DNA from 3 places in the Paenibacillus sp. FSL H7-0943 genome. Region 3 is predicted to be linked to each of the others. Evidence: predicted binding sites of a transcription regulator. Region 3 holds the regulator's gene; each other region holds the start of a gene.
The links. The regulator NrdR, encoded in region 3, represses ribonucleotide reductase genes. The targets are predictions, from matches to a motif close to AACACNATATATNGTGTT.
Positions count from the first base shown of each region.

Region 1: nrdI (class Ib ribonucleoside-diphosphate reductase assembly flavoprotein NrdI) is a predicted target of NrdR. The motif match lies at 4,822-4,839, and genes of this name have one in related genera.
Region 2: NSQ55_RS10605 (adenosylcobalamin-dependent ribonucleoside-diphosphate reductase) is a predicted target of NrdR. The motif match lies at 6,562-6,579, and genes of this name have one in related genera.

Region 1 covers NZ_CP150148.1:1,571,007-1,579,185, forward strand. Annotated here, with positions in the region: gene NSQ55_RS06925 (SDR family NAD(P)-dependent oxidoreductase) at 1-382, shown strand, start outside; gene NSQ55_RS06930 (hypothetical protein) at 881-1,240, shown strand; gene nrdF (class 1b ribonucleoside-diphosphate reductase subunit beta) at 1,305-2,264, opposite strand; gene nrdE (class 1b ribonucleoside-diphosphate reductase subunit alpha) at 2,304-4,388, opposite strand; gene nrdI (class Ib ribonucleoside-diphosphate reductase assembly flavoprotein NrdI) at 4,375-4,734, opposite strand; gene NSQ55_RS06950 (helix-turn-helix domain-containing protein) at 5,138-6,787, opposite strand; gene NSQ55_RS06955 (sensor histidine kinase) at 6,818-8,179, opposite strand, start outside.
Region 2 covers NZ_CP150148.1:2,452,936-2,461,114, reverse strand. Annotated here, with positions in the region: gene NSQ55_RS10620 (Mu transposase C-terminal domain-containing protein) at 1-993, opposite strand, end outside; gene NSQ55_RS10615 (TnsA endonuclease N-terminal domain-containing protein) at 997-1,641, opposite strand; gene NSQ55_RS10610 (DUF6119 family protein) at 1,999-3,504, opposite strand; gene NSQ55_RS10605 (adenosylcobalamin-dependent ribonucleoside-diphosphate reductase) at 3,750-6,407, opposite strand; gene NSQ55_RS10600 (SNF2-related protein) at 6,794-8,179, shown strand, end outside.
Region 3 covers NZ_CP150148.1:2,180,366-2,188,544, forward strand. Annotated here, with positions in the region: gene mutM (DNA-formamidopyrimidine glycosylase) at 1-674, shown strand, start outside; gene NSQ55_RS09360 (manganese efflux pump) at 806-1,552, shown strand; gene coaE (dephospho-CoA kinase) at 1,562-2,158, shown strand; gene NSQ55_RS09370 (lytic transglycosylase domain-containing protein) at 2,155-2,718, shown strand; gene NSQ55_RS09375 (alpha/beta-type small acid-soluble spore protein) at 2,803-3,021, opposite strand; gene nrdR (transcriptional regulator NrdR) at 3,186-3,662, shown strand; tRNA gene NSQ55_RS09385 (tRNA-Ala) at 3,914-3,989, shown strand; tRNA gene NSQ55_RS09390 (tRNA-Lys) at 4,000-4,072, shown strand; gene NSQ55_RS09395 (MarR family transcriptional regulator) at 4,428-4,886, opposite strand; gene NSQ55_RS09400 (SDR family NAD(P)-dependent oxidoreductase) at 5,052-5,930, shown strand; gene NSQ55_RS09405 (TetR/AcrR family transcriptional regulator) at 6,264-6,836, opposite strand; gene NSQ55_RS09410 (MFS transporter) at 7,029-8,179, shown strand, end outside.

The sequences.
Region 1 (8,179 bases), 610 kb from region 3:
GAAATCCGGTGCTTCCGTTCTAAACTGTTCCTCCTTGCATGGTATTTTTATTGGGATGGCAAATGATGCAGCTTATTCAGCAAGTAAACACGCCATTGTGGGCATGACTAAATCGGTTGCTAAAGAAGTGGGTCACCGTAATATCAGAGTAAATGCTATTTGCCCTGGTCCTATTCCTACACCAACCATGAACAGATACGAAAAGTTGTTGTCTGATGATGTAGAGATGCTTCAATCTCTTATCGCTTCTGGAACGGCTTTGGGCAGATATGGTACGCCTGAGGAAGTAGCTGCTTTTGCATGTTTCCTTCTAAGTGATGAGGCTTCATTTATTACAGGTACAGCACATGTGATTGACGGGGGCTACTCCGCAACTAAGTAATTAGACGGATTAATTTACTTATATAAGCATCTAGTATCGAAGGCTTTGCGGCGTATTCCTGTTCGAAAATCCTGTAGGATGAATGGACTGGAGTTGGAAGGCGCACGCAGAGCCTTTTTTAGTTGTTTCTAAATGATAACGGAATTACACAATTGTGAATGAAATTAAGGCAAATATAACCATGGATATGTTGGAATTTGTAGAAATTTGTATTTTAATATAAATAAAAAAAGAAATTTGTCGATAATAATATAGGTAATAGGTATGAGTTAAAATATATTAGAAAGGATGTTGCAATAAAACGATACAGGAAATAGATGTCATTAACTATTGATTGTAACGATATGGCATCATTTAAACAAGGCAGTTTGTTCCAAACCCAGTTGCCAAAAGTAGAAGTTACTGAAAAGCCTGGGCAGAAATTTTTTGTCTGTTGGAGTTACATACATTACTTTCTATTATTAAAAAATAACTATTAAAACTTGGAGGAATACAATTATGTCATACACAATTAAATACAACAAAAGTGAAAACCACATCGATGTAGTATCTATCGATTTTTCTGCTGAGGATGTTCCAGGATACTTGAAGGATTTTGAGAATATCATGAAGCTTGTTAGTCCTAAATTTACAGGTACAACTGATGTAACTGAATCTGCAAGTGTACTTTCCCCTGAAGTTGCAGCAATGTTGGCTCCAACAGGTGAGATGGCGAAAGCAGCTGGCCAAGCAGGATGGGCTTATGTAACTAAAAACCCAATTTGGAAAATGCAATTGAAACGTATTTTTGGCAGAGATTTTGCTGATGCTTACGATACCTATGAAGAAGCTAGAACAGTACTGAAAAAATTGCAATAATCTAATAAATAGAGTTAGCAAAAAGTGCGGAGAGCTTTCTCCGCACTTTTTGTTTTATCTATATTTAAAATTGAAAATCTTCATCCTTCAGTGGCTCCACATTAAGCGCCCGGACATATCCGTTGCCTTTCTTCGAGAAGAAGTCATGCTGCTTGGTGTGGGTGCTGATCCCGTTCTGAACAATCGGGTTGATCTCTTCCTCGTCAAATAGCGGATCATGGCCCAGATTCATCATCGCTTTATTGGCATTGTATCTTAGAAAAGTCTTAACCTCGTCCACCAATCCGATAGGGGCATAGATCTGCTCGGTATAACGCTCTTCATTCTCATGCAGCAGTCGAAGCAATTCTACCAGCGTATGGTGAAGTTCGCGTTGCTCGTCTTCTGGGAGCCCGTCAAAGATCTCCTGTGCCAGCACGCCGACATATACCCCATGGATGCTCTCATCCCGTAGAATAAGGTCGATGATCTCACCGCTGCAAGTCATTTTGCCCTGCCCAGCCAGATATAGGGGATAGAAGAAACCACTGTAGAACAAGTAGCTCTCGAGCAGCACGGAGGCTGCCATGGCGAGGTACAGGTCTTTTGGTGAGTCTATGTTTTTGTAATATTGTGAGATGGTCTCCGCTTTGAACTGGAGGAAGGGGTTCTCTTCTACCCAGCGGAATACACTGTCGATCTCCTCTGTAGAGGACAAAGTGGTGAAAATACTGCTGTACGATTTGGCGTGAATTTGTTCCATCATACCCATGAAGCCCAGTACGGCTTTACGTTGAAGGCCTTCGACATGCTCCATAATCTGTGGCATTCCGACTCCGCCTTGAATCGTATCCAGCAGTGTCAGACCGCCCAGCACCTTCATATAGGAGTCCTTTTCTTGCTCACTGAGCGTGAGCCAGGACATTTTATCATCGGATAATGGAATTTCATCGTCCGTCCAGAATTGCATAATGTTCTGATTCCAGAACATCAATGAGAAATCGTCGTCGGGACGGTTCCAGTTAACGGCTTGGATAGCGGTCATAATATTGCAATCTCCTTTTCTGCGGCTATAGCCTTCCTTTTAGATCGAGCAGGTGAGGCATTCCTCGACGGACAGCTTTTTGGTCCGTGTGTAATACAGCGACTTCAAGCCTTTATGCGCCGCATACAGGTAGGAGCGGGCCAGTTCTCTGGTGGAAACATCACTGTTAACATGCAGAACGGTCGAGATACCCTGGTCGATATGGGGCTGAATTTCCGCGATCAGATCGATTACCTTGAACTGGTCCATCTGGTAAGCCGATTTATAGAAAAACACATTGTCCGGCCGCAGGTACGGCATCGGATAATAAGTAGTTGAATTAGCATAAGTCCGAGTCTCAATCTGCTCAACAATCGGCATAACGCTTGAAGTGGCGTTTTGGATATAGGAAATGCTGGCCGTTGGCGCAATCGCCAAACGGTAAGCATGGTATAGGCCATTTGTTTTTACCGCATCCCGCAATTGTTCCCAGTCTGCTGGGGATGGGATATAAATATCTCCGAATAACTCTTGTACCCTTGGGGTAGCTGGACGGTAATCAGTAGTCAGGTAACGCTCGAAATAAGCTCCCGTAGCATAATCAGAAGCCTCAAATCCATGGAAAGATCGGCCCGTTGCGGCAGCGATTTCCATGCTTTTCTCTAGCGAGTGGAAATTCATAGTCATAAAGAAGGTCCGGGCAAAATCGCGGGCCTGCTCGCTTTCATAAGCAATGTTGTTCTTAGCCAGATAGCCGTGCAGATTCATGACGCCAAGACCGACAGAGTGCATTTCCTTGTTTGCTTTGGCTACGCCTGGGGCATTGGAAATACTGGTCATATCGCTAACAGCGGTCAGGGCGATCATGCCCTCATGTACGGATTCACGGATTTTGCCATGTTCCATCACGTTAACAATGTTCAAGGAAGCCAGATTGCAGCTTACATCGCGGCGGATTGTACTCTCCTGTCCGTAGTCGGCAATCTCTGAGGTCTCCTGCAGCTGAAAGATTTCAGTACAAAGGTTGGACATTTTGATCTGACCGACGTTTTTCAGGGCATGGGCCGCATTGGCATTGCTCTTGTTCATGATATATGGATAGCCAGATTCCAGCTGGATCATGGCAATTTTGGTCAGCATATCCCGTGCGCTCATAGCTTTCTTCTTTTTGACACGTGGATCGGCCAGCAGCTTATCATACATGTCATCCAGATCCATATCGTCGAGATGCGTGCCGTAGGCTTTGTACACACTGTAAGGAGCAAATACATGCAGCGCTTCATTGTCCTTCGCCAGCTTATAGAAGCGGTTTGGAATAATCAGGCCGATGGACAGGGTTTTGAGTCTTGTTTTTTCGTCGGCGTTGATTTTCTTGCTGTCGAGGAATTCCAGAACGTCCCAGCCAAAAATATTGTAATAGGCTGCTCCTGATCCTTTACGTTGACCCATCTGATCTGCATAGGAGAAGCCGTCTTCCATCAGCTTAAGTACAGGTATAATTCCCTTCGCAGCATCCTCAACACCCTTGATAGTTTCACCACGGGAGCGTAGCTTGGATAGGTTAACGGCCACACCGCCACCGATCTTCGACAACTGCATGCAGGTATTCAGCACATAGTTGATGGAATTGAGCGAGTCGTCCATTTCGATTAGGAAGCAGGAGACGAGCTCACCACGCCGGCTCTTACCGGCATTTAAGAAGGTTGGTGTCGCAGGTTGCAGGCGCTGTTCCATCATCGAACGGGCAAGTACCCCCGCAGTATCGGCATTGCCGCGTCCCAGGTGAAGGGCGACTGCCGCCACACGGTCCGGGTAATGCTCCAGATATTGTTTGCGGTCATTGGTTTTTACAGCGTAATCCGTGTAGAATTTCGAAGCTGCCATATAAGATGGAAAACTGAAGTTGTAGGCGTGGGTAATCTGGTAGACTTCTTCAATTTCCGCCGTGCTGTACTGTTCATAAAAATTCTCGTAGAAATCCTGTTCAATCATATAATCAACCTTGGCTTTTGTATTCGCAAAAACCAGACTCCGCCGCTCTACATCCCGCATAAATTCGGCTACTGCCTCAAGATCTTTGTCTAGCTGAAAGAAGCCACTTTCGTCTCTCTTCATCAACATGTTGTTTAATTCAATATGCCGCAACCCGGCTCACCTCCTGTTTAATCCGTTCTACATCGCCAAATGTACCCGATAACTCAAATTTACCGATAACGGGCACGTTATACCGATCTGCAATCAAGTCCGCGCTGTGCGCGAACAGCTCGCCCCAGTTCTTATTGCCGCTGGCGGCGATGCCCTTCAGATTGGCATTATTGTTCTTCAAGAAAGTAGACACCTTTTCTGGAATCTGTCCAAAGCCGGTGGTATATGTAATAAGCACATAGGGCTCATCAATCGTCATATGCTCCTCAATCTGCACAGCCGGCAACTTAAGTTTGCTGATGAAGCGTCTGACATTTCCTGTTTTTGAATCATACGCGACTAGCATGGTGTCTGTCCCCCTGTAAATATTAAAAACTATTGAAAATAGTATGAAAACTGAATGGATAAGCTATAAATACTGAAAAATCGTATCTATACTATATTTAGTGTGCGTTGTTTATTTTAATTACTATATGTTGAAAAGTCAATATGGGAACAGCAGTCTTAATAGCTGGGAAAGTGTCTCGTAAGCGGTTTTTTGGTAGACTTTTAGGGCAGAAAGACCGGAGTATTAGCATTTTGCTAGTTTAAAAATAAAAATAAAAAAATTGCAGGAATAAGGGTGATACTTAGGGATGCTGCTGAGGGTGATAGCAAGCCAATAAATCTGCAAGGAACAGAGCCTGCTCCTTGCAGATTTATTGGCTTTATTTTTGCGAAGTGGGATTATTCTTAATAATCTCTTGATCTCAAGAACGGTTGTTCACTCCGAGGCTTCGGTCAGATGGTGAATCTGCTTTAAGTTGCTGCATGTATTCCCTGGGGGAAATTCCGGTTACCTTTTTGAAAACTTTACTGAAATAGAAGGCACTCTCATATCCCAGCTTCTGTGAGATTTCGTAGATGCGACCTTCCCCACGTGCCATCATTTCTTTGGCTGTCGTGATTTTGATCTCCGTGATATATTCCACATAGTTGACCTTGGCAACCTTGGAGAAAAGGTGGCTTAGATAGTTGGGACTGAAATTGAAGACATCAGCCACTTGATTGAGCGAGAGCTTAGTTCCGAGATTTCGTTTAATATACTCTTGGACATTTTTGACGAGCTGCTCCTTGTAGCTTTGTCTGCGGGTAGAGAGGATGTCTGAGCAACCGTCCCGGAACTGGATCAGCCAGCCAGCGATCTCTTCAATCGTATGCATCTGGTAGATAGCCCGGTAGCCCTCCGGTTCATTTTCGAAAATTTGTTCCACAATGTTCTCACCGTCTGCGAGCAGTGAAGTGGCCATGTACAGAATGTTGCAGGCGGCATCAGTGGCGGGAACCAGCAGGTCGGCCCGGCCGTCGAAGATTTCGATCATTTTGGAGATAATGGCGTATAAAGCTTGGGTATCCATTTCTTCAAAAGCACGGCGGATCTCTGTACGCAATTCGGAGAAATCAAACAACAGATGATCCTGCTCCAGCGACTCTCCTTCGGCAAAAAACACAAACGACTGTGCTTTAACCGCAGCAGGAAGCGCTTTTCGCGCAGCGAGGTAGCTTTCCCGCAGCAAATAAGGATCCTCGACCGCAAAGCCGATCGCGCCGATGATCCTTACATTGAAGTAGTTATGGAGTATGGAGGCCATATGGGTCAATAGCATTTCAATCTCAGGCATCCATTGCCGTGAATCCGTCCCGTTGACGGGCAGGGTTACAGCAAAATTGCGCAAGTCCAGACTGCTCACATAACAAGGTCTTATGGAAGTAAGCGTATCTTTGGCCATTTGGACGGTACTTGAACACAGAGCAACCATTTTATCGCCGCGGGGCGGGACACTGTCTGGCCCCAAAATACGGCAAGTGCAGACTAGATAAGCAGGTTCCTTGAGCTCAAGGTTTAAATCATCTCTCTGCAAAAGGTACTGGTTTTTATTTGCGAATAAGTTATTGAACAGGCGGATGAAAAATTTATCGCGTTGAGCTTGTAGATTGCCTCTATGAGCAAGCATGGGATAGCTGTCTAGGGTTTGAAAAGCCTCCAACTGGGAAATTGCTTTCCGAATCGAGGCATCAAGTGCCTCTGGTGTCAGTTCTAGCTTCACTAGATAATCTGTGGCTTGCACTTCAATCGCTCCACGCGCGTATTCGAATTCCTCGTAGCTTGTTAAGATGATGAACAGCGGAAGCCGGCCGTGTTTTTTGCGTACCGCATTGGCAACTTCTAAGCCGCTTTTAATTGGCATTTTTATATCGCTGATTACGATGTCAGGACGTAGGGTGTCAATCATTTCTTCCTCTTGAGCCCCGTTGTGTGCAATGCCGACAATTTCTATATTATATTGCTCCCACTTCAGCATGGACTGCAAGCCGATGCAGACCAGCGCCTCGTCATCAGCAATTAACAACTTGATCAATTCCATCACATCCTTGCTTGATATGCTACTCTATTCCTTTTGCAGGAACGGCAGAAGAATCTTCATCCGGGTATATTGGCCCGACTCACTCTCAATCGAAAGACCGTAATTATCCCCAAATGCCAGGCGCAAACGTTCATTTACGCTGCGGAGTCCAATATTCTCGGGCATTTCTTTGCTTCCATCACCTGGATTCGACAGAATCGTGGAGATTTCTTCTTCCTTCATCCCTACACCATTGTCTTCAATCGTAACTAGAATATCGGCGAATCCACTTTTGGTCACCTTAATGAGAATTTCTCCTCTGCCTTTGGGCTCGATGCCATGGAAGATGGCGTTCTCGACCAGGGGCTGGAGCGTGAATCGTGGAATTAGGCCGGTTAGCAGTTCCTCGTTGTCAATCTCCTTTACCATAGAGACCGTACTGCCATAGCGGTATTTCTGAATTAGAAAATAATCATCCAGCAGGCTCAGCTCATCTTTCAACGGCATTAGTCTACGGTTGTCTTTGGCGATGCTGCGCAGCAGTCTGGATAGTGAAGTGGTCATTTCCGCGATGCCGGTAGCATTCTGAATTGTAGCCATCCATTTGATCGAATTCAGTGTGTTGTACAGGAAATGGGGATTGATCTGACTCTGCAGCATCCGGTATTCCAGCTCCTGCTTCTGTTTCTCGTCAGCGAGCCGGCTGTCCATAAGCGCTACGATATCTTGGGACAGGCGGTTAATGCCCCGGCCGACATCGCCAAGCTCGCTGTTCCATTCGATATTGCGGTCCAGCAGGAAATTGCCCTGGGCGATCTTATCAATCCGCTTCTTCAGTTTTTCCACCGGAAGACTGATGGTACGGGTCAGATACAGCGTAATGATAGCGCTTAAGACAATAACCAGGAGACAGACGCCGAGCATAACCAGAATCCATATATTTGTCTTGGGAGCGAACAGGTCATTGGATAAAGTCTGTGACAGAATGACTCCGCTGCGGACGGGATAAGATACCACGATATGGCTCTCTTTCTCGTCCTCGAGCTTGACCATGGACAGCTCAGTTTGCGGACCGACAGGTTTATCATTGGTATAGGCCACCGGTTCATACGGCTCTGCAATGGCGATGACCTGATCGCCGATGAGCTGATAATGATGATTGCCGAGCGTCAGCAGCAGCCGGGAATTCTTCGGCAGGGAGTACCCTTTCAGCTTGTCGGTAATAACAGTGGTATTTGCTAACAGGTACACCGTTCCAACCCGGGAAGCCCCTTTGCCGTAAATAGGAAAAACAAATGGAATCCCGTTCGTATTAGACAGCGGGTCCTTGATCACCCGGTCCCATTTCTCCTCGGCATCATTGCTAAGGCCGGTAATTTGACCGATATTGTGTATGGTAAGCGGAAC
Region 2 (8,179 bases), 270 kb from region 3:
AGCCGTCCAATCATGTTTTAAATCTGGATATAATTTTTTTAGATGAAGTTTAGGTAACATTGCATGTAGGAGGCACTGCAAAATATCTTTTGTATCCGGCTCATTAGGGCAAATATAAAAACCAAGAGGATAGTCACTAAATACATCTATTGCGTATATGAGATAATAACGCACTCGCTTTAATGTTTCTAAATCAACAATAAGTAAGTCAATAGGCGTCCAGTCAACTTCCACACGTTCTAATGGACGTTTTACAACTAGCTCTGAAGTCGAACCATTCATATTTAGTGCTGCTTGTACTGGTCCATGTCTTGATCGATCTTTTGCTCGACTATTAGTTCTATCTTGTACAATACGGAATAAAGTAGCTAGGCCACAAGGTTTAATCTGGTCCTTCTCTTCTCGAAATTTATTGAGATCTTCAATACTTCCTTTTAAATTGATATGTTTATCCCGAATAGTTGTCGTTAATCCTGTTCTCTCTTCATCACGAAGCATTTTTTCAATGAGAGAAATAATAATTGGATCCGTATAAAAACCGCGCTTTTGATACCGCCCTGTAGAAATTAAAGACCTTTTATCACCTGTCTCTAAATATTTCTTTTTCCACTTGTATAGCATGGAAACCGAACTAATACTAAGTTTCAACTCTACTGGTAACGAATCTACGTAATTTCCAATATCCGCTGGTTTTATATATCCTTTAATAACTGGTTCTAAAACTTTGAAGCGGTTCTCCATGATTTTATTTTCTTCATCTGAAATAAGTTCTGGATCCATCAAGCGTGGTAGCAATTGAATAGTTAATTCTTTTTTTGGAATAAGCCGCTTTTCATACCATGCCTCTAACAATTCATTTGTTGAAAAGATCTCCACGCTGTTGTACGATAAGTTTGAAAGTTCAATATCGTCATTTTCGAGACATTTACGAATAAGATACTTGTCATCATCCATTTTAAATTGCATTCCTGGAATTAAAGCGAAAGCCTCCATAATTTACTCCTCCAGTTGGATGCTTATTTCCGAATCATCATTCAACTCTTGATTAACTAAGTCCATATAAATGTTGTGATGATAGATTAAGTAATAAATCCCCTTGTAAAAATCCTCATTTTCCATTTCTATACATCTATTGCATAAATGTTTAATTGTGCATGTTCCTACTTCTTTTAATTTTTGTGTAATGTATATTAATAATTTGTAATCAACCTGCGTAGTACCGAAACTACGAAGATCGTTTAAATTTTTCATTAAAAATCCCTGTCTTATTTCAACCTCAGTTACAACTTTGTATTCCCATCCCCTTGGATCACAGTATAGCTTTCCGACTACATATTTAATTAAATTCTCTTCTTTCCTAAGCTTTTCTGCAGGCTTAATTTCGACAATCCATACATCCCCATTAGTTAAAATAACTTTAAAATCGGGAAAGTAGACACGTACTTTACCTCGATAAGAGTAAAAAATCGCTATCGGTTGACTAATGATTTCATTTATTGTTGGGTCAAAATCTAGAACTTTCACATAATCACGTTCAATACTTCCCTCACATAAAATCATAGATTTTTTTCTTATAAACGGAACTTCGTATCTTGAGTGTTTGCCTCTACTTGGTGGTATTTTCCTAGCTGGTTTTACCATATCTCACCTCAAATCTATTATTATCAATCTATAAAATAGATATACAATTAATAGGATTTACTTAAACTGAAAGTTATAAGAAATAAAATAATAAGTCATAATTTTTTCTCTATTCTAACAAAGAGATATGTGAATTCTTGAACTACCCTATGACTACGAATAGGTTGTATTTAAAAGACCAACTATCTTTTATTGCTAATAATTACCCGTTTAATCTAAACAAACACATTCTATACTTTAAAAACTCAAATTTTTATCAGTCTCCATATCGATTTATATTTTTTATACTGTGTAATAAAATAGCACTTCCCCAGAATGTGGAGAAGTGCTATTTATTATGAGAAACATCATCAGAATCTAAACAGTTTTCGGATCTTTATAACCAATGTTTATAGTGGGATTATAACCTGCCACAATTACATTACGCTTCCATTCAACTAATTTCATAAGAAATATGAGCGATCTGACATCTGATAATTTTTTAATTGTTGTTTTTCTTTCAAATATGAGCCAAAGACACATATTTTCCGGTTCAATTTTTATTTGATTTATAATGATATCTTCGACGTTATTTTGGAGTATTTTTACAGTATTTAAAGATTGGTCTATTACATAACTTAGGTTCTGAGGCTCACCCATTTTGACAAAATACAGAGTTTTATCTTTGTAGAGATCCATTTTCTCTATTTTGTACTTTTCAATATAAGAAAAGTCTTTATCAAAATTCAAATAACCCTCATATACCTTCCCTTTGTTAAAATCATCTTCATTAATATTTGATAAAAGGAAGGTTGTATCGTGATGTAGTATTGTTATTTTATTTACCTCTTTTTGCAAAAAGTTAATATACGATTGGTTAAATCGATGCCATCTTCCGTTTACTAAGCAATATCTTTCATCATCAACATAATCTAAAACTTTTTTTAAAGATTCGCTTCTAGTTCTACTATTTTCACTTTTTATCTGAATCCGAACATCATTGATTGAATCAATCAAATCTATCCCATTTTCATTTACGAAATAGGTAAGTCGTTCTAAAGACAACTCATCAAATTTCAGTTCGCTTTGTTTTAAATTTCCTTTCAAGAAGAATGCATATTGATTATTTTCACTAAAGACAAAGTCGACTCCTGAAACAGAAAACTCCTCAGCTAGCGTCCCTATTGTAGTATTAGATAATAACGATATAGCAAGCTCTCTATCCAAGCGCCGCTTAGTCTCTACATCCTTTACCTCCTCTACTCTTGGTAGTTTAAGAATAGGCTTTTGACTAAGTTTCTGCTCTATAGTATCTAGAAATCCATTAAGTTCTGAAGGAAATATTTTCAGATTGAATAATACTGAGGAACCAAAGCTAACTACGCTTCCCCAATCATCTGCATTAATTGTTTTAGCTTTTATATATTGAAATGATTCTCCACTATCATATTCAATTGGACTCCTGTCTTGATAAGAGGTAATATTTTTAGATCTTCTTCCTCCAAATAATTTGGAGTTTTTAATTCTAAGGTTGTTTTCGTCCACAATCCTTTCGGCTAAATTCAAACCAAATTCCCCGTCACAATATTCACGAAGATAAAAATGCGCTTTGCCAAAACTGATTGCGTAACAGATTTCTTTTTTGACTAATAATAGTATTCCGAAATATAACTCATTTTTAGGAAACTCGTTTACATCTAAGAAATCTTTATATAAATCAACCCACCAAATCTTCACTAAATCAGGTTTATCAGAAAAATAAAATTCGGCTACATAATCACCAATTTGTTTTTCATTTTTCGCAATTAGACCTACTGCACTAAGTTTCCTTTGTAAAGCTTCTCGGTTACCATCCTTAATTTTATAAATATTATATTTAGGCACTCTAAACCATCCTCATCTTTTTTAAGTTACAATAAATTAAATAGGCACAAACAAAAAAAGAACACAGCAACATAATTAAGCATGCTGCGGTGTTCTAGTTGTGATTTCAATGTATTTTTATTCAATTAAGTGTATAAAATTATTTTCTCACTTGAAATGAAACAATTTTCTCGCTTGAAATGAAACATTTCTCATTTAAAATGAAAAATCACATTTTCCCACAAAACACTTATCGGCTCTACCCTTTACCCGCAACGACTATACCCGCAATTGCCACAAGTCTTACAACCCTCAATATTAATCAGCGAGGCGCTGCCGCAGGATGGGCAAAGGTCACGGGAAGCCGTAGCATGGTTATGTCCATGATGACCACCATGTCCATCTTCCGTAGCTGACGGAACGCTCGATTTCAACTCCGCATTTAATGCTTCATTGAAATCCTCCAGCTCCAAAGTTGCCGCAATCGGAGCAGGTACATGATCATCATGAGCATTGTTCAGCACATGTGATTCCAGTGCCTTAGCTACAGCGTCAGCAATGGATTCAACCCGGTTCGCGCCGAAGCCGATAGCTCCTGATCCGCCAATGCCTTTCAGATGTTTAATCAACAGCTCCACTTTCTCACCATGATCTCCGTAACGGAGGAACAAGGAGCAGACGCGGCCTAATGCTTCTGCCATAGCAAATACGTCAGAACCTGCTTTACCTACATTCAGGAAGATTTCAGCCGGTATTCCATCAAGATCATTGATCGTAATATATGCCATCCCAAATGGTGTGTTGATTTTATAGGTAGCGCCGCGCAGAACCTGCGGACGTTTTTTGTATTGTTTATCCGCCTCTTTTGTAGTCACTTGAGGCGCTGGGCTTGCTGCTACAACATTTGTACTCGCTTCTACAGTAGTTGTAGCTTCCTCTGCCGCAACCGTAGCAGCTTCTTTTTTGTCTTCCTTCTTCGTGGTTTCCAGAACTTGAACGTCACGACTTCCATCGCGGTAGATCGTAACACCCTTACATCCTAGATCAAAGGCCATTTCATATAGCTCAGCCGTCTCCTCAACCGTAAAGTCAGACGGGCAGTTCGCTGTTTTGGAAATAGAGCTATCTACCCAGCGTTGGATCGCTGCTTGCGCACGAATATGATCTTTAGCTGACAGATCCATCGAAGTTACAAAGTAGTCAGGCAGCTCTTCACCCGGATGAGCCTCCAGCCACTCTTGAGCGATTGGAACAAACTGTTCATCATAGCCAAGACGACTTTGACGGAAATATTTGAAGGCAAAATAAGGCTCAATTCCCGTAGAAGTACCTACCATTGTACCTGTACTACCTGTAGGTGCTTGTGTAATCACTGTAACGTTACGCATACCATGTTCACGAATCGCTTCGCCAACCTCTGGATACGCTTCGACTATATTTTTCATAAAGCCGCTCATTAGATATTTCTCAGTATCAAAAGCTAGGAAGGAACCCTTCTCTCCAGCAATTTCTGCCGAAGCAAGGTAGGCTTCACGAGCCATAAAGCCGTATAGCTTGTCCAGAAACTCCAACGATTCCGGGCTGCCGTAACGGATGTTCAATTTAATCATCAGCTCCGCCAATCCCATGGTTCCGAGACCCACGCGGCGTTCCTTTTTCTGATTCGCTTCATTTTCCGGGAAATGATAAGGTGTTTTATCAATTACATTGTCCAGAAAACGGACCGAATAACGGGTTGTAGTCGCAAGATCTTCCCAATCTACATCATGATTTTTCTCATCGTAGAACTTGGACAGGTTCACCGCAGACAGATTGCAGACTCCCCAGCCTGGCAGTCCTTGCTCTCCACAAGGATTTGTACAAATAATCGGGTTGAAATACCAGCTGTTAGACATCTGGTTATAGTATTCCATGAACACGACGCCTGGCTCAGCGGATTTCCATGCCGATTCAATGATCGTACGCCACACGTCACGCGCTTTTACAGTGCGATAATGGATAACGTTTTTGCCGGCAGCTTTCCACTTGTCGAGATCGCCATCCCACATTTCGTTATATTCAGGATCGGTTGTATCCGGGAATACGAGATCCCAGTCCAGATCTTCTTTTACAGCCTTCATAAAACCATTGCTCACACATACCGAAAGGTTAGCATTAGTGACTTGGCCCATCGTTTGCTTCACGGTAATGAAGTCCTCAACATCGGGATGCCAGTCATTAATCATCAGCATGAGCGCACCACGACGGCTGCCGCCTTGCTCAATAAGCCCCGTAGTATAACTAAACAAACCGCCCCAAGATACGGAACCACTGGATGAACCATTAACCCCTCTAACAATCGCACGACGAGGACGCAATGAAGACAGGTTAATGCCCACACCGCCACCACGGGCCATAATCTCCGTCATTTCAGACAATGTCTGCATGATGCCGCCACGGCTGTCTTTTGGAGAAGGGATTACATAACAGTTGAACAATGTTAATTCTTCACTAGCACCTGCACCAGCCGCAATACGTCCACCCGGCACAAGCTTCCAATCATCTAGGATTGAACGGAATTTGCCCGCCCATTCTGCTTGAAGCTCAGGTGTCTTCTCTACAGAAGCCATCGCTGTGGATAGACGGTCCCACATTTCCTCAGGAGTTTTTTCTATATTAAGGGTCAACTTTTCAACATCCGATTTCACAAACTCACCGCTGCGTGTCTTTACAGTTACGATTCGACCACTGCGCTCCACAATTTCTCCGACTTCCTTAGTTGGAAACTTCGGATCATCTTTGGTCAGCACCAATACAACATCGCCTACTTTAGCATTGTTGCTGTCTGCATCCTTCCAAGCATAACGATCCAAAAATATTTTTTCACTTAGCCCTTCAAGGCGTTGCTTACGTTCCACTTTACTCAATAAAAAAACCTCCCGCATGTGTAGTAGATATTAGTTTCCGGTCCAAGGTATGGGCCCACAACAAAAACCCCCTTACCATCCTCCACTGCTTAACAGGTGTATGTAGGAAGCTCATCTTGTCAATAACAAATACCAGCTAAGCACTCTATAAAAAATACATTTTCAAGCTTTTGTCACAATATATTGTGTGCGTCAGCTTTTAAACTATACCACATATTGTATCGAAGGTCTTATTCGAAAATAGAGTCAAGTTGCCGGATTATCGCAAACGTTGCTGCTTTTTCTCGCTCTTGCTCTCTTTTTTAAAGGCTATCGTGAAAAATAAGAGGTTATGAATTCTCTCGTTTACGAGCATACTACTCTTACGAATGGTGATATAAATCCGAGCTTGAGGAGGCTGCATTATGACGCAATTATTCCGTAATTCTCTACCCCAGCAAGGGGGAACACCCGCGCCAATACTGCCTGTTCCTCTTTCTTTTGACCGGAATTGGTTGCAAGATCTGGAGCTCAAATTGGAAAAGGGCGGCCCATGGGGAGACTACCGTTTATCTAAGCTTGCCGTACAAGGAGAGGAAACAGGTCTAGTAACGAGCTTCGATGAGCTGCAATGTATGAAGCATTTATCCGGCTTGTCCCCACTTCCCCATCAGCTGGATACAGCGCATAAGGTTCTGTTCGAAATGTCAGGCCGCGCGATTCTTGCAGATGAGGTTGGACTGGGCAAGACCATCGAAGCAGGACTGGTGCTCAAAGAATATCTGGTACGCGGTCTTGTCTCCAAAGTGCTTATTCTCGTACCTGCTTCTCTAGTATTGCAATGGGTTCGTGAGCTGAATGCGAAATTTGGCATCACTGCTGTCGCTCAGAAAAAAGCCTATTCTTGGGGCAACGCCATAGTCGTCGCATCGATGGATACCGCCAAACGAGATCCTCATAAGGAAATCTTGCTGGAAAATGAATACGATATGTTGATCATTGATGAAGCTCACAAGCTGAAGAATAAAAAATCGACCAATTATCTATTTGTACAGCAATTACGCAAAAAATATTGCCTGCTGCTCACCGCGACTCCCGTTCAGAATGATCTGGGCGAACTCTTTAATCTGATCACTATACTGAAGCCGGGGCAACTTGGAAATCAGGGCGATTTTGCCTCGAATTTCGTGGTTGATAAACGCCAGCCCAAGAATGAAGGTCAACTGCGGGACGAGCTTTCGAAGGTCATGATCCGCAATCGCCGTGGTGAAGGTCCAGTTAATTTCACGAAACGAAAAGTCCGTAATATCCCCTTAGTTCTCTCCCAAGAAGAGAAAGATTTGTATAACAGTGTTACTTCCTTTGTCAAAGACCAGTATCAGGAATCCGGCGGCAATCTTAGCAGTATGCTTTCTCTGGTAACCCTTCAACGTGAGGTGTGCAGCAGCCGGGATGCCGTCTTTATCACTTTAGTTAATTTGATCAAAAAGCTGCCTGCGGATTCCCCAAAAAGAGACCGGATGATGGAGCTGCTACAGACCCTCCGTACCGTTAAAACAAACACTAAAGCTGAAACAACCTTAGCCCTCATTCAAGAAATGAATGAAAAGGTCATCGTTTTCACGGAATATCGAGCAACTCAAGAGTATTTACTACAGTATTTCCGTGAACATGGGCTGATGTGTGTCTCTTATTCCGGCGGAATGAACCGTGGAAAAAAAGATTGGATGATGGATCTTTTCCGCGGCCGCGCTCAAGTTATGATTGCAACGGAAGCCGGTGGTGAAGGAATTAACCTGCAATTTTGCCAC
Region 3 (8,179 bases):
TTGAACGAAGAGGAAAGTTTTTGCGTATTGTGCTGGATGGTCTGGTGCTTGTGTCACATTTACGGATGGAAGGCCGTTACGGACTTTTTTCAAATGATGACCCACTGGACAAGCATACACATGTGATTTTTCATTTTACGGATGGAACTGAGCTGCGTTACACGGATGTTCGCCAATTCGGGACAATGCATCTTTTTCAGATGGGAGAAGATCTTCAGCTGCCGCCTTTAAATAAGCTGGGGCAGGAGCCGCTGGAGCCTTCTTTTACACGGGAGAGGTTTAAGCAGATCGTGTCCGGTAAAAGCACCAAAATTAAATCGCTGCTGCTTAATCAGGAATATATCGTCGGCATCGGCAATATTTATGTAGATGAGTCGTTGCACCGTGCGGGTATCCATCCTGAAGACAGCGCCAAAGCGCTCACGGACAATCAATTGGACAAGCTGCATCATGCTATTGTAAGCACGCTGGCCGAAGCGGTTAACGCCGGAGGTTCATCTGTTAAGTCATATGTTAATGGCCAAGGTGAGAGCGGTACGTATCAGCAGCAGCTATTGATTTACGGTCGTAAGGATCAGCCGTGTAGTAACTGCGGAACGATGATTGAGAAGACGGTTGTAGGCGGTCGTGGCACGCATTATTGTCCAAATTGCCAGCGTCCGACTGTTCACTGAATTTGTTGAAATAATAAGGTTGGCACCCACTACTTGTCCCGCCCATATACTGTGTGAAGAATGCTTAATAGAGAACGGAAGCTGAAACGATAAAATTTCAGTTTTCCGGTTCTTCACAGGAGGGATTGCGGGTGCTCAGCCCATTATTTTCACTGCTATTGCTAGCGTTTGCCTTGAGTTTGGATGGTTTTGGTGTAGGAATTACATATGGGCTGCGTAAAATGAAAATACCACTGCTCTCCGTTCTGATTATCTCGCTCTGTTCGGGGGTAGTTATCTGTGTATCGATGCAGGTTGGGGTTTTGCTTGCCAAGGTAGTGTCTCCGAATGCAGCTTCTATAGTTGGTGCGGTTATACTTGTGCTAATGGGATGCTGGTCGCTTGTTCAGATGCTGATGCAGAAAGAGAAAGATGCAGATGGCGGACGTAAAGCTGAAACGGTAGATAAGGGCTCATTATCCGAGCAGGCTTGGGCAGAGGTAGCTGCTGATTCTGAAGCGGGTACAGAACCTGTTATGAATGATGAACCGTTGAAATCAGCTGTTTTTTCACTTGAGCTTCGCCGTTTGGGGATTGTAGTACAGATCTTGCGTACCCCGTCTTCTGCGGATATGGATGCCTCAGGAAGCATCTCTTCGATGGAAGCGATGATACTGGGGATTGCGCTCTCTCTGGATGCTTTTGGGGCTGGACTTGGCGCAGCGCTGCTTGGCTTCAATCCGATATGGACATCACTTACAATAGCTTTGTTTAGTGGTACATTTCTATTGCTGGGTATGAAGACAGGACTTAGATTTGCCGGGAACTACTGGATGAAGCATGCTGCCGCATTACCAGCGTTATTATTAATTGCAATGGGAATACTGAAGCTATTATGAGGTGAGTACATGATTATAGGCTTAACCGGAGGAATCGCATCCGGAAAAAGCACAGTGTCTGCACTGCTTGTGAACAAGGGAGCGAGGCTGGTTGATGCCGATGTGATCGCCAGAGAAGTTATGCTTCCCGGGCATGAAGTGTTGGCGGCTGCTGCTAAGCAATTCGGAAAAGAGATCCTTTTTCCGGATGGAACACTGAATAGGGCCAAATTAGGTGAAATCGTCTTTCAAGATCCTGTGGCCCTACAAACCTTGAACAATTTGACGCATCCTGCTATCCGGCAGGAAATCAAAGACCGTATGTACAGCATGGAGCAGGAAGAGCCGAAGCGGCTTATTATTGTGGATATTCCGCTTCTTTTTGAATCAGGGCTTGAGACCCTGTTCCATGAGATTGTAGTAGTCTACGTTCCCCGTGAAATGCAAATTGCTCGATTAATCGAACGTAATAGGCTCTCTTTAGAAGAAGCAGAAGCGCGATTGAATGCACAGATGGATATTGAGCAGAAACGTAATAAAGCGGACTACATCATCGACAACAGTGGCGATCTTGCGTACACTGAGCAACAGGTTGCTGTTTTTTGGGACAGGCTGGGTTTATCATGAAATGGCTACGTAAAAAAAGAGTACTGCTTCTGCTATTTGTGGGTTTTACGGCAATATTGTTTCTGAGTACTAACTGGATGTCGTGGTTTTATCCCATCCATTTTAAAGATGAGATTCGCAAGCACAGCATCACTTATGAGATAGACCCGTTTCTTGTAACCGCGATTATTCGTGTAGAAACGAACTTCAAAACTGGACGAGAATCCAAAAAAGGCGCACTAGGGCTGATGCAGCTTATGCCGGATACCGCGAAGTGGGCGCTGGAAAAGGCCAAGCTTCCAAACGTATCTATGGAAGAACTCAAGCATGAGCCTTCGGCTAATATTGAACTGGGTACATGGTATCTTTCAACTTTATCCCGTCAGTTCGAAGGTAAACGTACAGCAATTATCGCAGCCTATAATGCTGGACCCGGAAAAGTTCAACGCTGGTTGGACGAAGGGATCTGGGATGGGACAGATGCAACCATTAAAGATATTCCCATTGGTGAAACCAGGCATTATGTACAGCGCGTTAATTATTACTATGATCAGTACACGGACATTTACAAAGAATTTTAATTTCTACCGTGTTATGTATAAAAAGAAGTATTAAACGACCTGTAGGTCGTTTAATACTTCTTCAAAAAGCTTATGTTGGTCAGGTTATTTGTATTGACCTGCCAGTTGTTGTTCTGCCAGGGTTACAAGACGTTTAGTGATGTAACCACCGATCGAACCATTTTCATAAGAAGTTTTATTGCCTTGGTAACCATCTGGGGAAAGCGTGATTCCTAGTTCTTGGGCAACTTCGTATTTAAGTTGTTCCAAGGCACCGCGGGAATTTGGAGCTACAAGGTTATTGGAGTTGTTGCTTTGGCTCATTGCTGTTCACCTCCTCTGTTGGTAACTGTATTATGTGCCGGACTTGCCATTATCATTACAAGAAAAAAACGGTGATTTCTGGAAATAATTAAAAAGCCGTTCAAAAGCCGGATTTATAACGTGCCGGGACCCATACCATTATGTAATAGGAAGTGATGAAGCTTATGAAATGCCCTTACTGTGATCACACAAATACTAAAGTGCTGGACTCGCGACCAGCGAATGAAAATAAGTCAATCCGTCGTAGGCGTGAATGTGAGCGTTGCAGCAAACGTTTCACTACTTTTGAAATGATTGAAGAAACGCCACTCATTGTAATTAAAAAAGACGGCAGCCGTGAGGAATTCAGTCGTGATAAAATACTCCGCGGTCTCATCCGTGCTTGTGAGAAACGGCCGGTTTCTGTGGAACGTCTAGAAAAGATCGTGTCCGAGGTTGAGAAATCTTTGCGCGGCATCGCCGTTGCGGAAGTGGAAAGCCAACAGATTGGTGAATTCGTGATGGAGCAGCTCTACCCAGTAGATGAAGTGGCTTACGTTCGTTTTGCGTCCGTATATCGCCAGTTCAAGGATATTAATATGTTCATGAAGGAACTCAAGGGGCTGCTGTCCAAGAGTACGGGAGAATTAGAGGGATTATAGGGTTTTGTCCAGTTAGGGCGTTACAGCCAATCCTAGGGTCTGTTAGGAGTGCTTGTACTGGTTTGTTTCCTCTGAGTTTTGAGCGGGGAATTTGAGTGGAAAAATGAATTTTAAAAAAAGTGTTGACATAGAGGGCGATTTTTTATATTATATAGAAGTCGCCTACGACGCTTGAGCTTATCGGAACAACTCAATTACGACCAAACTAAAATTAAAAAATGTGTGATTACATACATCTGAAATTTCAGTTTGGGGCCATAGCTCAGCTGGGAGAGCGCATCGCTGGCAGCGATGAGGTCAGGGGTTCGATCCCCCTTGGCTCCACCAAACATCATATGGACTCTTAGCTCAGTTGGTAGAGCAGTAGACTCTTAATCTATTTGTCCAGGGTTCGAGCCCCTGAGAGTCCATCCTAAAGAAACGGCAGAAATGCCGTTTTTTTGCTGTTTGGGGAAGAGTGACTTTTTATTTGGTTTTGATCGTGGTATAGTTTGGGTAGATAAAACGTACAATGCAAAGAGAGTCGTGCGGAAACACGACTCCCAGTGCAATAGCCGCTTTTAAGGGCGGCGGCTTCGGAAGTTTAGTCAGGAAATAGACCGCATTCCTTTGCGAGAGGGCGGTCTATTTCTTTTTGAGGTAGTTGAGCAATGCAATAATGAACATGCCGAACATGAACATCAATGACAATTGCTGACTCCAATTACAGACAATCCATATCTAAAGAAACAGCAAGATGCTGTTTCTTTTTTTTGTTCCCATTTATTAATTATCATTAAATCCATTAAACTCCTGAAGCATTTGGATAAAGGTTTCAAGCTGTTGATTATCCCATTGGGCTATGCGCTCATAAAATATGAACTCCTTATCCTGTAACGCGTCAAAGGTTTTTTGTCGTCCAAGATCAGTGAGAGTAAGAAGGATCGCTCGACGATCATTAGGAGAGTCTTCTCTTCTAACATAACCCAAATTCTCGAGTTGCTTGATGAGACGGCTGACTGAACTACGATCCATAGCCGTTGATTCTGCCAACACAGAGGCGCTTGTTGGTCCATAAGAGTACAGCCAACGGACTATATGGAAAGCAGCAGGCTGTATAGATGAATCGAAAGCGGCAGCAGTTCTGACATTTAGGGCATGCGAAGCACTAATGAGGGCACTAATTTGTCCACCTAGCTTCAGTTCTAATTGCCCTCTCAACGTGTCTTTACGTTCGGCATTCATTGTTTTGACCACCTAACCTTGTATTTTAAAGTTGTCATACATCTATTTAGTTGACATATGTCAATCATCAACATATAGTTGATATATATCAATTATATGATTTGGACAATACGCTGTCAAAATGAAATTGCCCCTGATGAATTCCTGATATAAAGGAGAATGTAGATGATGACAAAGCCGATTATTGTAATTACTGGAGCTACAAGCGGTTTGGGACAACTCGTTGCACTTGAAATGGCTAAGCGAGGTGCCCATCTTGTTCTGACTGCAAGGAGTAAAACGCGTTCGGAAGCAACTGGAAAAATGATAAAGGAGAGCGTACCAGCAGCCGAAATTAGTTTTTTTTACGGAGACCTATCCTCAATGAGGGATGTCACTAGGTTAGGACAAGAAATATCTAATGTTTTTCCGAAGATAGACGTGTTAATAAATAACGCAGGGCTTCATGGGTTTGAACAGCGGATAACTGCCGATGGATTCTCAGAAATGATGGCTGTGAACTATTTTGCACCATGGTTATTGACACATACCTTAGAACGTTCTTTGAGAGCAGCAGGAAGTGCAAAAATCATAAATGTTGCTTCAGAAGCTTCACGCCGTCATGGAGTGCTAAAGTTGCCAGAAGATTTGCTCAATACAGCTTCTTTTACTTCCAGAGGATCTTCTGAGAATTATGGGAAAACCAAACTGTTAAATATTATGTTTACCAGTGAGCTTGCACGCCGCTGGGCGGGAACGGGAATCAGTGTTCATGCATTGAATCCGGGTTTTAACGTTACAGGTCTCGGGCGTGAACTTTGGTTTTCTTCGATGCTTAAGCACTTATTGAATTTCTTTCGTATTGGCGATCCTCGTAAAGGAGCGGAGATCATTATCCGTTTAATGACCGATCCTAAGTATCAAGAGAGCAGTGGGGGATATTTTAACGTTGGGACAGGCAATCCCATTGTACCCGTACAACCGGGAGGAGATAAGGTAATGGAAAATAAATTATGGAACGATACGCGAGACATTTTGCAACAGAAAGGTTTCTTTGGAAACTGATTTAATTAGTGAAACTAACCTCATGTCCGTTCGAATCACCCATTCATGATCCTGCGGACTGTATAGCTCTTATTTTCTTTATTTAGTGAAATTAGTCGAGTGATCGGACCGTAGCGCACTTATTTCCTCTCCAGTAGCAGTATTTTGCTTTGAAAAGACTAGATAAGTGCGTAGGAGTCCGATAGCTTGGGAAAATGCCCCATAATGAGAAAATAAGAGCACCTCGGTCCGTTGTATCTCAACCTTCCGCCAGTCCGACATTTTATAGTACTACGATCAGAAATAGACCGATCCCTTGTGAGAGAGGGCGGTCTATTTTACCGTTCCCGTTAGTTACCGTATTCCTTCAAAAGCGTATCTCACCAACTGCTGCACATAAGCATCGTCTATGGGTTGGCCGGTCACCAGCAAGCGGTAGAATATCGGCCCGTAAATAAGATCGGTAACAACTTCAATATCGAGATTATCGTTCAATTCCCCGCGCTGAACACCCCGTTCCATAAGCAGCCGTGCCTCAAGCCGACGAGGCTGGAAATATCGGGTCCGATAAGCTTCCGCCAAGCCTGAATCCATCTGTCCTTCTCCAATGATCTCCGTAATGATTTTACCCTCTCGACTAATCAGGAACCGGGATAAGTTCGTTGCATGCATGAGAATATCATCGAATACTGAACCTGTGTCAGGTACGGGCAGTCTGTCCGCAGCGGAGGATAGGAATCCATCCATCACCACGGCAGCCTTGTTAGGCCACCATTTATATATCGTAGCTTTGCTGACCTTGGCACGATCCGCTATTTTTTCCACCGTAACTGCTCCAAAACCATTTTCCAATAACAAATCATAGGAAGCGGAAAGAATAGACTTCTCCGTCTCAACATTACGCGGACGTCCTCGTTTACTCTCCATCTGAAATCACCCTTTCGTTAATCTGTCTCCAATCAAAATATAAACTATACGTTCAGTATACTAAAAAAATCCGGAAAAATAAATCACCATCGCCTATTTACAAAACGATACGTTCAGTATATCATTTAAACATGAATTAGTGAACTGAACGTATAGTATTTAAATTATTATGACCATCTGAGGAGGATTCACATGCAAAAAGAACAAGCGGCGAAAGAGAACCACATATCAAGTTGGATGATGTTTATGTTAGCAGCGGCATGCGGGCTTATCGTGGCCAATCTTTATTATGCTCAAACCCTTGTCGGACCTATCAGTGTCTCGACAGGACTTTCTTCTACAGCCGCAGGCTTGATCGTCACTTTAACTCAAATCGGTTATGTTGTAGGTTTGTTATTTATCGTGCCGCTGAGTGACATTGTTGAGAATCGGCGTCTCACGATAATCACGTTAATGGTTGCAGTGGGTGCATTGCTGGTTGCAGCTTTCGCAGCTAATGCGCCTTTGTTCCTGACAGCATCTTTGTTTATAGGAACCGGTTCTGTGGTAGCTCAAATCCTGGTGCCTTATGCCACCTATTTAGCGTCTGAAGAGCAGCGTGGGCGTGTGGTTGGTAATGTTATGAGTGGACTCTTACTTGGTATTATGTTTGCCCGGCCCGTGGCAAGCTTTATCACCAGCATCTGGGGATGGCAAGCCGTGTTTATTTTTTCAGCGGTCGTCATCACGTTGTTAGCCATTCTGCTGTCGCGATTTCTTCCTGAACGTAAACCTGCACCTTCGGTAAGCTATAGTAAATTAATTGTCTCTTTAGGCACCCTTTTAAAACAAACGCCTATATTGCGCCGACGTGCCTTATATCAAGCTTGTTTATTTGGAGCTTTTAGTCTCTTTTGGACGGTGGTTCCGTTGCGGTTGGCGGATGATTTTGGAATGTCGCAGCAAGGTATCGCATGGTTTGCTTTAGTAGGTGTTGGTGGGGCTGTAGCCGCGCCGATTGCTGGAAGACTGGCAGATAAAGGTTGGAGCAAATGGTTAACCGGGCTGGCCATGATCATTGCCACCTTGTCTTTTTTACTAATTCATCTTTTCCATAGCCACTCAACTTTTGCTCTCATCCTGCTCTTTATTTCCGCGATTACATTGGATATGGCCGTATCCGGAAATCTTGTACTCGGACAGCGTGTGATTTATTCATTGGGAAGTGAAGCGAGGGGACGTCTTAATGGGATCTTTATGGCGATTTTCTTCGTGGGTGGAGCCGTTGGATCATCTTTGGGTGGTTGGGCTTATGCCTATGGGGGATGGACCTTCGCCTCACTCATCGGAGTGATCCTGCCGCT